DNA from 2 places in the Streptomyces longhuiensis genome. Region 1 is predicted to be linked to the other one. Evidence: riboswitches for the same ligand, from Rfam matches in the RefSeq annotation. Region 1 holds a riboswitch; the other holds the start of a gene.
What was found. Region 1 has a riboswitch for cyclic di-AMP ahead of LGI35_RS35555 (M23 family metallopeptidase). Riboswitches for the same ligand answer to the same signal wherever they lie in the genome.
Positions count from the first base shown of each region.

Region 2: another riboswitch for cyclic di-AMP. It lies ahead of LGI35_RS03425 (transglycosylase SLT domain-containing protein); the one in region 1 lies ahead of LGI35_RS35555 (M23 family metallopeptidase).

Region 1 covers NZ_CP085173.1:7,798,761-7,803,927, reverse strand. The annotation lists gene LGI35_RS35560 (SGNH/GDSL hydrolase family protein) at 98-889, opposite strand; gene LGI35_RS35555 (M23 family metallopeptidase) at 1,121-1,936, opposite strand; cyclic di-AMP (ydaO/yuaA leader) riboswitch at 1,939-2,120, opposite strand; gene LGI35_RS35550 (tyrosine-protein phosphatase) at 2,528-3,325, shown strand; gene LGI35_RS35545 (DUF6126 family protein) at 3,352-3,525, opposite strand; gene LGI35_RS35540 (helix-turn-helix domain-containing protein) at 3,522-4,163, opposite strand; gene LGI35_RS35535 (aspartate aminotransferase family protein) at 4,279-5,167, opposite strand, start outside.
Region 2 covers NZ_CP085173.1:698,128-703,294, forward strand. The annotation lists gene LGI35_RS03415 (NAD(P)/FAD-dependent oxidoreductase) at 1-325, shown strand, start outside; gene LGI35_RS03420 (flavodoxin family protein) at 803-1,540, shown strand; cyclic di-AMP (ydaO/yuaA leader) riboswitch at 2,677-2,841, shown strand; gene LGI35_RS03425 (transglycosylase SLT domain-containing protein) at 2,844-3,584, shown strand; gene LGI35_RS03430 (glycoside hydrolase family 43 protein) at 3,822-5,167, shown strand, end outside.

The DNA of each region.
Region 1 (5,167 bases):
ACGTCGGGCCCCGAACGGAGCCCGACGTGACCGCGTGGAAATGACGCGGGGGAGCCGCCCCCAAGGGCAAGCTCCCCCATGACGCGCGCGGCTGCTGTCAGAGCGGCAGCAGATCCGGCCGCTTCGCCGCCACATGGTCCCCGGACGACTCACCGCGCAGCCGTCGGCCGATCCACGGGACCAGGAACTCCCGCGCCCAGTGGATGTCGTCGCGCCGCACCTCCAGCGTGCCGCGCGGCGGCTGCGCCGGCCACGGCTGGTCCGGGTCCGCCGGTACCTCGACGCCGAGCGCCTGCCCCGCCCGCAGCGCGACCCGCGTGTGCCCCTCGGGCGAGAGGTGCAGCCGGTCGTCGTCCCAAGCACGACGGTCCTGGACGGTCTTGAGGGACCACAGGTCGAGCACCGGGCAGCCGTAGCGGTCGGCGACCGCGCGCACATGTCCGTTGTACGTCGCTATCTTGCCGCGCAGATGCTTGAGGACCGGGACGTCCCGGGTGTCGAAGCCGGTGGTCACCATGACCGTGCCGACGGCGGAGGTCAGCCGGGCCACGGCCTTCTCGAAGCGCTCGGCGACGTCGTCGGGGTCGGTGCCGGGACGGATGATGTCGTTGCCGCCGGCGGCGAAGGTCACCAGGTCCGGGGCGAGTTCGACGGCCCGCGGGAGCTGGTCCTCCACGATCTGGTCGAGGAGCTTGCCGCGCACGGCGAGGTTCGCGTACCGGAAGGAGTGCTCGGGGGTCCGGTCGTCCAGGAGGACGGCGAGACGGTCGGCCCAGCCCACGAAGGCCCCGTCGGGACCGGGGTCCCCGACGCCTTCGGTGAAGCTGTCCCCCACCGCCGCGTAGGACCGAATCGTGCCGCCGCTGAGTGATCTCGATTCGTTTGCCACGACCACACATCTTTCACCCTGCGATGTGACCTACGCGACCGTAGGAAGGGGTTGACGGGTGGTGATATAGCCCACCCGGTCAGTTCCGCGATTTCAGGAATACGACGGGACACGACGGAGGGGCACGACGAAGGGGCGGGCCCGGAACCGGACCCGCCCCTTCACCTCACGCCTCGACGAGACACCCGCACGTCACACCGTCAGGGTCGGAGCGACGTCACATCGTCGGGGTCAGATCGAGACCCCGTGCGCACGGAGGTACGCGATCGGGTCCACGTCCGAGCCGTAGCTCGGGGTGGTGCGGATCTCGAAGTGCAGGTGCGGTCCCGTGACGTTGCCGGTCGCGCCGGAGAGGCCGATCTGCTGGCCCCCGGTCACGGTCTGCCCGGAGGAGACGGAGAGGGACGACATGTGGGCGTACTGCGAGTACTTGCCGTCGGCGTGCTGGATGACGACCTCGTTGCCGTACGCACCGTCAAGACCGGCCGACACGACGGTGCCCGCGGCTATGGCCTTGAGCGGGGTGCCCGTCGGGACCACGAAGTCGACACCGGTGTGGTAGCCGCTGGACCACATGCTGCCCGCGGTCTTGTACGCCGTGCCGACGGAGGCGCTCTGGACGGGCAGCGCGTAGCCGGAGCCGGTGGCGGCCTTGGGTGCGGAGGCCTGCGTGGCGGTGGCCGGGGACTTCGCGGCGGGGGCCGCGGCCTTCTGGCCGATCGTCAGCTTCAGGCCCGGGTGGATCAGGGACGGGTTGCTGCCGACGACCGAGCGGTTGTCGGAGTAGAGCTTCTTCCAGCCGCCGCTGACGTGCTGCGCGTCGGCGATCTTCGAAAGGGTGTCCCCGCTCTTGACGACGTAGGTCGTGGCGGCGGCGGGAGCGGCCGCGGCCTGGACGACCGAGTGGGCGGCCGCGGGAGTCGCGGCGTGGGCGCCGGCGGCACCCACCAGCGGCAGCGCGAGCGCGGCGCCGCCCACTCCGGCGACGACGAGCGTGCGTGCGAAGCCCTGGGACTTGGGACGGCGGTGCTTACCCTTCGCGGGCATGGGGGTTTCCTCTCCGTCGCCTGCGAGGTGAGCTGTCGGGTTCGGGCTGGAGTTGCCCGGCCGCGCCCTTTCGGGCACGGCTTCACCCCGAGCCGCTTCCGGTGTTCCGGAAACGGCGGTCCACCTGGGTCCCCCGCTCCTGCCGAGCACGGATCGATGTGCGGATTCCGGGCGGCGGCAGGATTAGGCGGTCCGTCCGGATTGCGCCGAACGTAAGCGAGCGGGGAGCGCGGGGACAAGCCGCGAATTCCCCTGGGCATTCCGGTTCTTGATCCTTGAATGATCCTTTCCGGAAAAGGCCGTCACGCTCCGTCGATTCACGATCTTTGCAACTGCGTTACCTACGGGGAATTCATTCGGCCCCACCGCCACACACGGTCACCGCTATGACCCTGCTCACCCATCGACCACCATATGGCCTCATTTCAGGCTTAGTTATTCCGTAAGGCGCGATTGCCTGCTTTCAGTCTCATTTCGGGCATTTAGCGTGAAATCATCAGCCTCCGCTCACATGGTTGCCCCTGGCAGCCATGTCGTATCGTCGAAGTCGCCCGCAGCGAGCAGCGCCGCGGCCGACCGGGAGGAGCCCCCGTGACGCAGCAGGTCCCGTCCACCGAGCCCGAGTTGGCCGGAGTGCGCAACTTCCGCGATGTCGGTGGTCTCCCGACCGTGGACGGCCGGCGGGTCAAGCAGGGCGTGCTGTTCCGCAGTGGTCACCTCGCGCACGCCACGGACGAGGACGCCGCGTTCCTCTCCTCGCTCGGGCTGCACACGATCTTCGACTTCCGCAACGCCGCCGACCAGCGGCTCGAAGGCCCCGACGTCACGCTGCCCGGCGTACGGAACGTGAATCTGCCGCTGACCGACCCGGCGGACGGCGCCGAGTTCTGGCAGATGGTGCGCGACGGCAACCTCGACGACCTGCGCGCCGCCCTCGCCGAGGGCCAGGCCGCGAACCGGATGATCACGTCGTACCGGGCGATCATCACGGAGCGCACCGCCGAGCACAGCCAGGTCCTGCACTCCCTCGCCGAGGACAGCGTGCCGGCGCTCATGCACTGCGCGGCCGGCAAGGACCGCGCGGGCCTGTCGATAGCGGTCACGCTCCTGGCCGTGGGTGTGGAGCGCGACGCCATCGAGGCGGACTACCTGGAGTCGAACGCGACGCACCGCCGCTACAAGGTGCACCGCAGCAGTGCCTCGAAGGACGCGATGTCCCCCGAGGTCATGGAGCTGCTGAGCCCGCTGTTCGACGCCCGCGCCTCGTATCTGGCGGCCGCCTTCGAGCAGGTCGCGCAGACCTGGGGCTCCACGGACCGCTACCTGGAGGAGGGCCTCAAGCTGTCCCCCGCCCGGCGCGAGCGGCTGCGCGAGCGCCTCCTCGACTGAGACTCACCGGCCACGCGCGGGGCACGTCACCCGCGCGACGCCCCCAGCGTGAACAGCAGATAGATGAAGGCCGCGACGATGTGCCCGGCGAAGACGTAGACGAGCAGCCGCACCCAGATGCCGCGCGGAAGCTTGTCCTCCACGTCACGCCGGGCGGGCTGCCGCTGCGGCTCGGTCATGTCGTTCGGCTCTGCGTTCATCGAAGGCCTCCCTGGATCTGTTCGCCGCCGCTCGTCGCCGGGCCGAGACACAGCGCGGCGGACGGGCTCTGCAGCAGGGTGTGTACGAAGAGGAGCTCGGCGCCGTCGCGGTCGGCGGCGGCGATCCGGTGCGGGGTGAGCGAGTCGAAGTGCGCGCTGTCCCCCGGCGCGAGCGCGTACGCGGTGTCCCCGAGGCGCAGCCGCAGCCGCCCTTCGAGCACGTACAGCCACTCCTCACCGGGGTGGACCCGCACGATGTCGCCCTGGGCGCCGAACGGCACATGCACGCGCAGGGCCTGCATGCCGCGCCCCGGGGCGCCCGCCTGCCGGTAGATCCAGCCGCCCGCCTCGGTGGGCTCCATGTCGGCGGAGCGCACGACGGCGTCCCTGTCGGCGGGCGTCTCGCCCAGGAGCTCGGAGACCGTCGTACCGTAGGTGCGGGCGAGTGCGAGCAGCATGGGGAGCGAGGGCTGGCGGCGGCCCGTCTCCAGGCGGGAGAGGTGCGCGGGCGAGAGCCCGGCGGCGCGGGCCGCGGCCTCCAGGGTCAGGGCGGCGCGGCGGCGGAGTTCGCGCAGCTGCGGGGCGACGGCGGGCAGCTCCGTGGGTTCCGGATCCGGCTCCGGAGGGGCAGGGCTCATACCGTCGATTGAGCCAGAGCCGTACCTCTGAGGCAAATTTCTTGCCCCAGAGGCAAACGGTGTCCTGCTTGAACAAGCACCCCTACGAACGTGAACAAGCGCCCCTACGAAGCGGTCAGCGGTTGGCGACCGCCTGCTTCACCAGTGTCTTGCCGAAGTCCCACATCAGCCCGCCGCCCGAGTGAGCGTCGTCCATGACGGCGGTGAACGCCTCGACGAAGCGGTCCACCTCGCGCTCCCCGATGATCAGCGGCGGGATCAGCTTGATGACCTCCAGATGGTCGCCGGAGACCTGCGTGAGGATCCGGTGCTTCTGGAGCAGCGGCACGACGACCATCTGCGCGAAGAGACCCTTGCGCGCGGCCTGGAGCATCGTCCAGCGGCTGCGCAGCTTCAGCGACTTCGGCCGCCCGAACTCGATGCCGATCATCAGGCCTCGGCCGCGTACGTCGCTCAGCAGCTCGTAGCGGTCGACGAGCGCGGTGAGCCGGGACTTCAGGAGCTCGCCGGTCGCCCGGGCGTTCGCCACGACCTCCTCGTTCTCCATCACGGAGAGCACGGCGAGCCCTGCGGCCATGGCCTGCGCGTTCGAGCCGAAGCTGGCCGAGTGCACGAGCACGCGGTCCATGGACGAGTAGACCTTCTTGAAGATCCAGTCCTTGCCGAGGGTCGCGCCGACGGGCACGTAGCCGCCGGAGAGCGCCTTGGCCACGCATACGAGGTCGGGTTCGACGCCGTCCTCGTGCTGGTAGGCGTAGAAGTCGCCCGTCCTGCCGAGGCCCGTCTGCACCTCGTCCGCGATGAGCAGCGCCTTGTGCTGGTGGAGCAGCTCCTGGGCGGCGCTCAGATAGCCGGGCGGCGTCCCGTGGACGCCCTTGCCCTGGATGGGCTCGACGATCAGCCCGGCCACGTCGCCCTTGGCGAGCTCGGCGCGCAGGGCGTCGAGGTCGCCGAGCGGCACCGCCGTGTCCGGGAGGAGCGGCGCGAAGCCGTCCCGGAATCCG
Region 2 (5,167 bases), 7.1 Mb from region 1:
TGGCGCTGGACCGCTGCGGCAGCGCGCACGGCGCAGAGTCGCCGGCCGTGTCCTGCTCGTCGGCGACGCCGCGGGCTACCTGGATGCCCTCACCGGCGAGGGCATCGCTCTCGGCCTTGCGACCGCTCGGGCGGCCGTCCGTTGCCTGGCCGCCGGACGACCGCTGGAGTACGAGCGCGCCTGGACGCGGCTGACCCGGCGCCATCGGCTGCTGACCGGCGCCCTCCTGGCCGCGGGCCGCCGTCCCGGCACCGCCCGCCTCATCGTCCCGGTGGCATCCCGGATGCCACCGGTGTTCTCCGCGGCGGTTCACGCGTTGGAGTAGGAGAGCATCTGATCGATGTTCCCAGGCGGCTCTGCCCGTTTCATCCGCTTCGATTCGCCAGGTGGGTGTGGATTCTCCGGCGAGTGCGCACCGCCACCCACCTCGCCACCGGGCCTGCGGCGGGGAACCCCTGCGGAAGCGCGGGATCGCCACAGAGCTTGGCAGGAACGCTCTCCGAAATCTGGGGACCAGGGGCCAAGGGCCAGGGGCCAGGGGCCAGGGGCCAGGGGCCATACGAGCGTGGGGCCATGCGAGCGTGCCATTCATCCGGCCATGCTCGAGGACCTCGCCGTGGGCACCCCGCGATCCGAACCAGCAGGCCACGCAGCGTCCACTCGGGATCAGCCGACCGCATGTGCAGACGACCAGGGCCATTCGGAGGCCCTGGTGTGGTGGCTGCCGTCGGCCGGGCTCCGCGCTGGGCAGAGTGGACATGTCACCGGGCAGCAGGTGGCGACAGGACTCTGGGAGGACCGCATGACCGCTTCGTCACCCGCCACCGACGCGCCTCCGGCCCGGTACGACGACCTGCGGGCGATGGTGATCAACTGCACCCTCAAACGCTCGCCGGAGACGAGCAACACCCAGGGCCTGATCGACCGCAGCACCGCGATCATGGAAGCCCAGGGCGTCCACGTCGACGTGATCCGGGCCGTCGACCACGACATCGCCACGGGCGTGTGGCCCGACATGACGGAGCACGGCTGGGAGACCGACGCCTGGCCGGACCTCTACCGGCAGGTCATGGCCGCCGACATCCTCGTGCTGGCCGGCCCGATCTGGCTGGGCGACAACGGCTCCGTGACGAAGCAGGTCATCGAACGTCTCTACGCCTGTTCCAGCCTCCTCAACGACGCAGGACAGTACGCCTACTACGGCCGCGTCGGCGGCTGCCTGATCACCGGCAACGAGGACGGCGTCAAACACTGTGCGATGAACGTCCTCTACAGCCTGCAACACCTGGGATACACCATCCCTCCCCAGGCCGACGCCGGATGGATCGGTGAGGCCGGCCCCGGCCCCTCCTACCTCGACCCGGGCTCCGGCGGCCCCGAGAACGACTTCACCAACCGCAACACCACGTTCATGACCTGGAACCTGCTGCACCTGGCCCGGGCATTGAAGGATCTCGGTGGCATCCCCGCCTACGGCAACCAGCGCACCGCCTGGGACGCCGGCTGCCGCCACGACTACGAGAACCCGGAGCACCGGTAACGCCACCCGTAGGGAAGCGGGCCACCTCGCCCCGGCGTCGGTCAGATGCCGTGCACGCATCGAGCGCCCGCACACCCCGGCACCAGCCGCCCGCCTCCCGCCTCCCGCCTCCCGCCAGCCCACCGCTCATCGGCACCCGAGGAAGCGGCCCGTCCCACGGCCCACCACGACGCGGCGCTTCCTGCCTCAAGACAGGAACGCGCCGCCCCCATAAGCCCGTTCGCGCTCGTGTGCAGAACGCCTTCGCCCGGATGAAGGTCTGATACATCCCGCGCGCCTGACGAATCACCGTCATGTTCCGTGCGCCCGAGTAGCTCCCTCTGTTACTGCGCTTCTTCGCGGCGGGCCTTCGGCTCGCGAGTCGGCAGAGGATTTCAGCAGGCTCCTCCGGATCCGGGCCGAGGACTTCACTGACATACGAGTAGCGATCGGAAACTGACTTCCCATCACACTCAGGCCTCTCCTGAGCTCACGCAAATCCTGCGCCGGCAAGATCTTCGGGTGCAAAGCCGGATCCCTCACCTGCCCACCCCAGGCACCCCGCGCGCCCGGCAGGTCGGGGCAGGAAGTGCACTCCGACGACGGAGCCCGCCGGCCTCACCTCAGTCGATCCTCAGTCGCCCCTCAGCCGAACCGCGCAAGGCCACGTCCAGGCACCACCCCGATCGAGGCCCGCCCATGAAGTGCGGCGGGGGCGACCCTCGGGTCGCACAACCGGGTCGGCACTGGTGCCGATATGTCCCTTTAGGCAGGAAAAGCGGCGTGGCGCTATGTCCATCTTTGCGACTAAAAATGCCTTTTAACATTATTGGCGCCCCATAGGCAGTTAAGCGTGCATCGAGCGTCATTCATGCGAAATATTGCGCTCTGATAGGTGATCGGGCTGCATTCCAACCCGCACCCCCTTCAGTGAACCGTGTCACACGAACGGACGCCGGCCCCGAGCTCTGCTGATGCCCTGCTTCCCTTCTGCGCGAAGAGGATTGGGCTTTTCGATCAAAGAGGGCGGCGGGTTCCGATCGCCGCACACAGGGCTCTCACATTTCGCGATCGCAATTCCGGTCTTGTTCCTTCCGCGCCTTCTCGCCTAATGTCACCGTCAATCCGGATGGAACGCCGAATCCTGCCGCTGTCCGGAATCCCTCCCACCCACACGGATACGCACGGCAGGAGCGGGGGACCCAGGTAAGCCGCCGATCCGGTTTCCGGAACGGCTCGGGGTGAAGTCGCACACATTGTGCGACCGGACATCTCCCGTCCGAACCCGACAGCTCACCTCGCAGGCGACGGAGAGGAATTCGTCATGCCCTCAAAGGGAAAGCACCGCCGCATCAAGTCCATCTCGCTCACCCGAGGGCTCGCCGCCGCGGGCACGGGCGCGGCCGTGCTCGCTCTCCCGGTGCTCGGCGCGACCACCGCCAGCGCGGCGCAGGCCGCCCCGGCCGCGAAGAGCGCCGCGGCCCCCGCGACGTACGTCGTCACCGCGGGCGACACCCTCAGCAAGATCGCCCGAGAGCACTCTCTGAGCGGCGGCTGGAAGAAGCTGTACCAGGACAACCGAGCCACCATCGGTGACAACCCGGGGCTGATCTACCCCGGTGCCAAGCTCACGCTCGGCAAGAAGAGCCCCGCCAAGCCCGCGGACACCAGGGCGTACGCCGAGCGGGCCGACCGCTCCGAGGTCCGGACCACTCTCGCCGCTGCCCCGGCGAAGAAGTCCTACACCAACGACCTCGACGGCTGGATCAAGGAGTCGCTCGACATCATGGCCCAGCACAAGATTCCCGGCACCTACGAGGGCATCCACCGCAACATCATGCGCGAGTCCTCCGGCAACCCGCTGGCCATCAACAACTGGGACTCCAACGCTGTCGCGGGAACCCCGTCCAAGGGACTCCTGCAGGTCATCGACCCCACGTTCATCGCCTACCACGTGCCCGGCACCTCGATGAACAGCTACGACCCGGTCGCCAACATCACCGCCGCATGCAACTACGCGGCCGACAAGTACGGCTCGATCGACAACGTGAACGGCGCGTACTGACAGTCGGTTCGGGCTCCCTCCCGCTCAGCACGGAGGACCCCTCGGTTCACTCCGCCTGAGCGGAAGCCCAGCAATGCCGGTTGAAGCGCATCGATGATGTGTGGCCCTGAAGTCCCGTAAGCACGAAGGGACTTCAGGGCCACTTTTGTGTCCTGTCCAACCCCTTGCGCGCCATCACCCCCGTGCATATCCTCCCGGCGAGTCGAAGCGCTTCGACGCCACGGAGAGAGAGACAGCATGGCAGACCCACACCCGGTCATCCCCGGGTTCCACCCGGACCCCAGCGTCTGCCGCGTCGGCGACGACTACTACCTGGCGTGCTCGAGCTTCGAGTACGTGCCCGGGGTGCCGCTCTTCCACAGCCGCGATCTGGTGCACTGGCGGCAGATCGGCAACGTCCTCGACCGGCCCGGCCAGCTGCGGCTGCCCTGGGACACACCCTCCTCGGCCGGGATCTACGCGCCGACGCTGCGCCACCACGACGGCCGCTTCTGGCTGATCACCACCAATGTGAGCGAGGGCGGCGGCAACCTGCTCGTCTCCGCCACCGACCCGGCGGGCCCCTGGTCGGACCCGGTCCCCCTGCCCGGTGTCCCCGGCATCGACCCGGATCTCGCCTGGGACGAGGACGGCGTGTGCTGGGTCACGGTCGCCGGGATCTCCCAGGTCCGTATCGACCCGTACACCGGCGAGACGTTCGGCGAACCGCGCCCTCTGTGGTCCGGCACGCCGGGCGCCAAGGCCCCGGAGGCGCCGCACCTGTACCACGTGGGCGACCATTGGTACCTGCTGATCGCCGAGGGCGGCACCGAGCGCGGGCATGCCGTCTCCGTGGCCCGCGGCCCCGCGCCCACCGGCCCCTTCGAACCGTGCCCGGCCAATCCTGTCCTGACCCACCGCAGCACCGACGAATCCGTCCAGAACACCGGCCACGCCGATCTGGTGCAAGCGCCCGACGGCACGTGGTGGATGGTGTTCCTCGGGGTGCGGCCGCGCGGCGGCACCCCTGGCTGGCACGTGCTCGGCCGCGAGACCTTCCTCGCGCCGGTCACCTGGGAGGACGGCTGGCCGGTCGTCGGACCGCCGGTGACGGCCGGGCCCGCCTCCGTCTCCGCCGAACCCTTCACGGACGACTTCGACGACGCCGATCTGCGGCCCTCCTGGATCTCGCTCCGCCACCGGTCCCCCCGGCACTGCACGACGAAGGAACGGCCGGGCCGGCTGACGCTCCACGCCCTCGGGGGCGGCCCCGACGCCGCCGACGTCACCTTCGTCGGCCACCGGCAGCAGCACCTGTCCTGCCGCGTCCGCGCCCACCTCGACCCGGCGGACGGCACCGGCGGCCTTGCGGTCCGGCTCGACGAACGGCATCACTACGAGATCGAGGCCGACGCCGCCGAGGTACGGGTGATCGCCCGCGTCGGACCGCTGCGCACCGTGGTGGCCTCCACGCCCCGGGCGACGGCCGGCGGGCCGCTCGTGATCGGCGTCGACGTGACCCCCACCCACACCCCACTCGACGCACGCACCGGCCCCGACACGCTCGCCTTCGGCGTCGAGGATCCGCACGGCACCTTCACCGC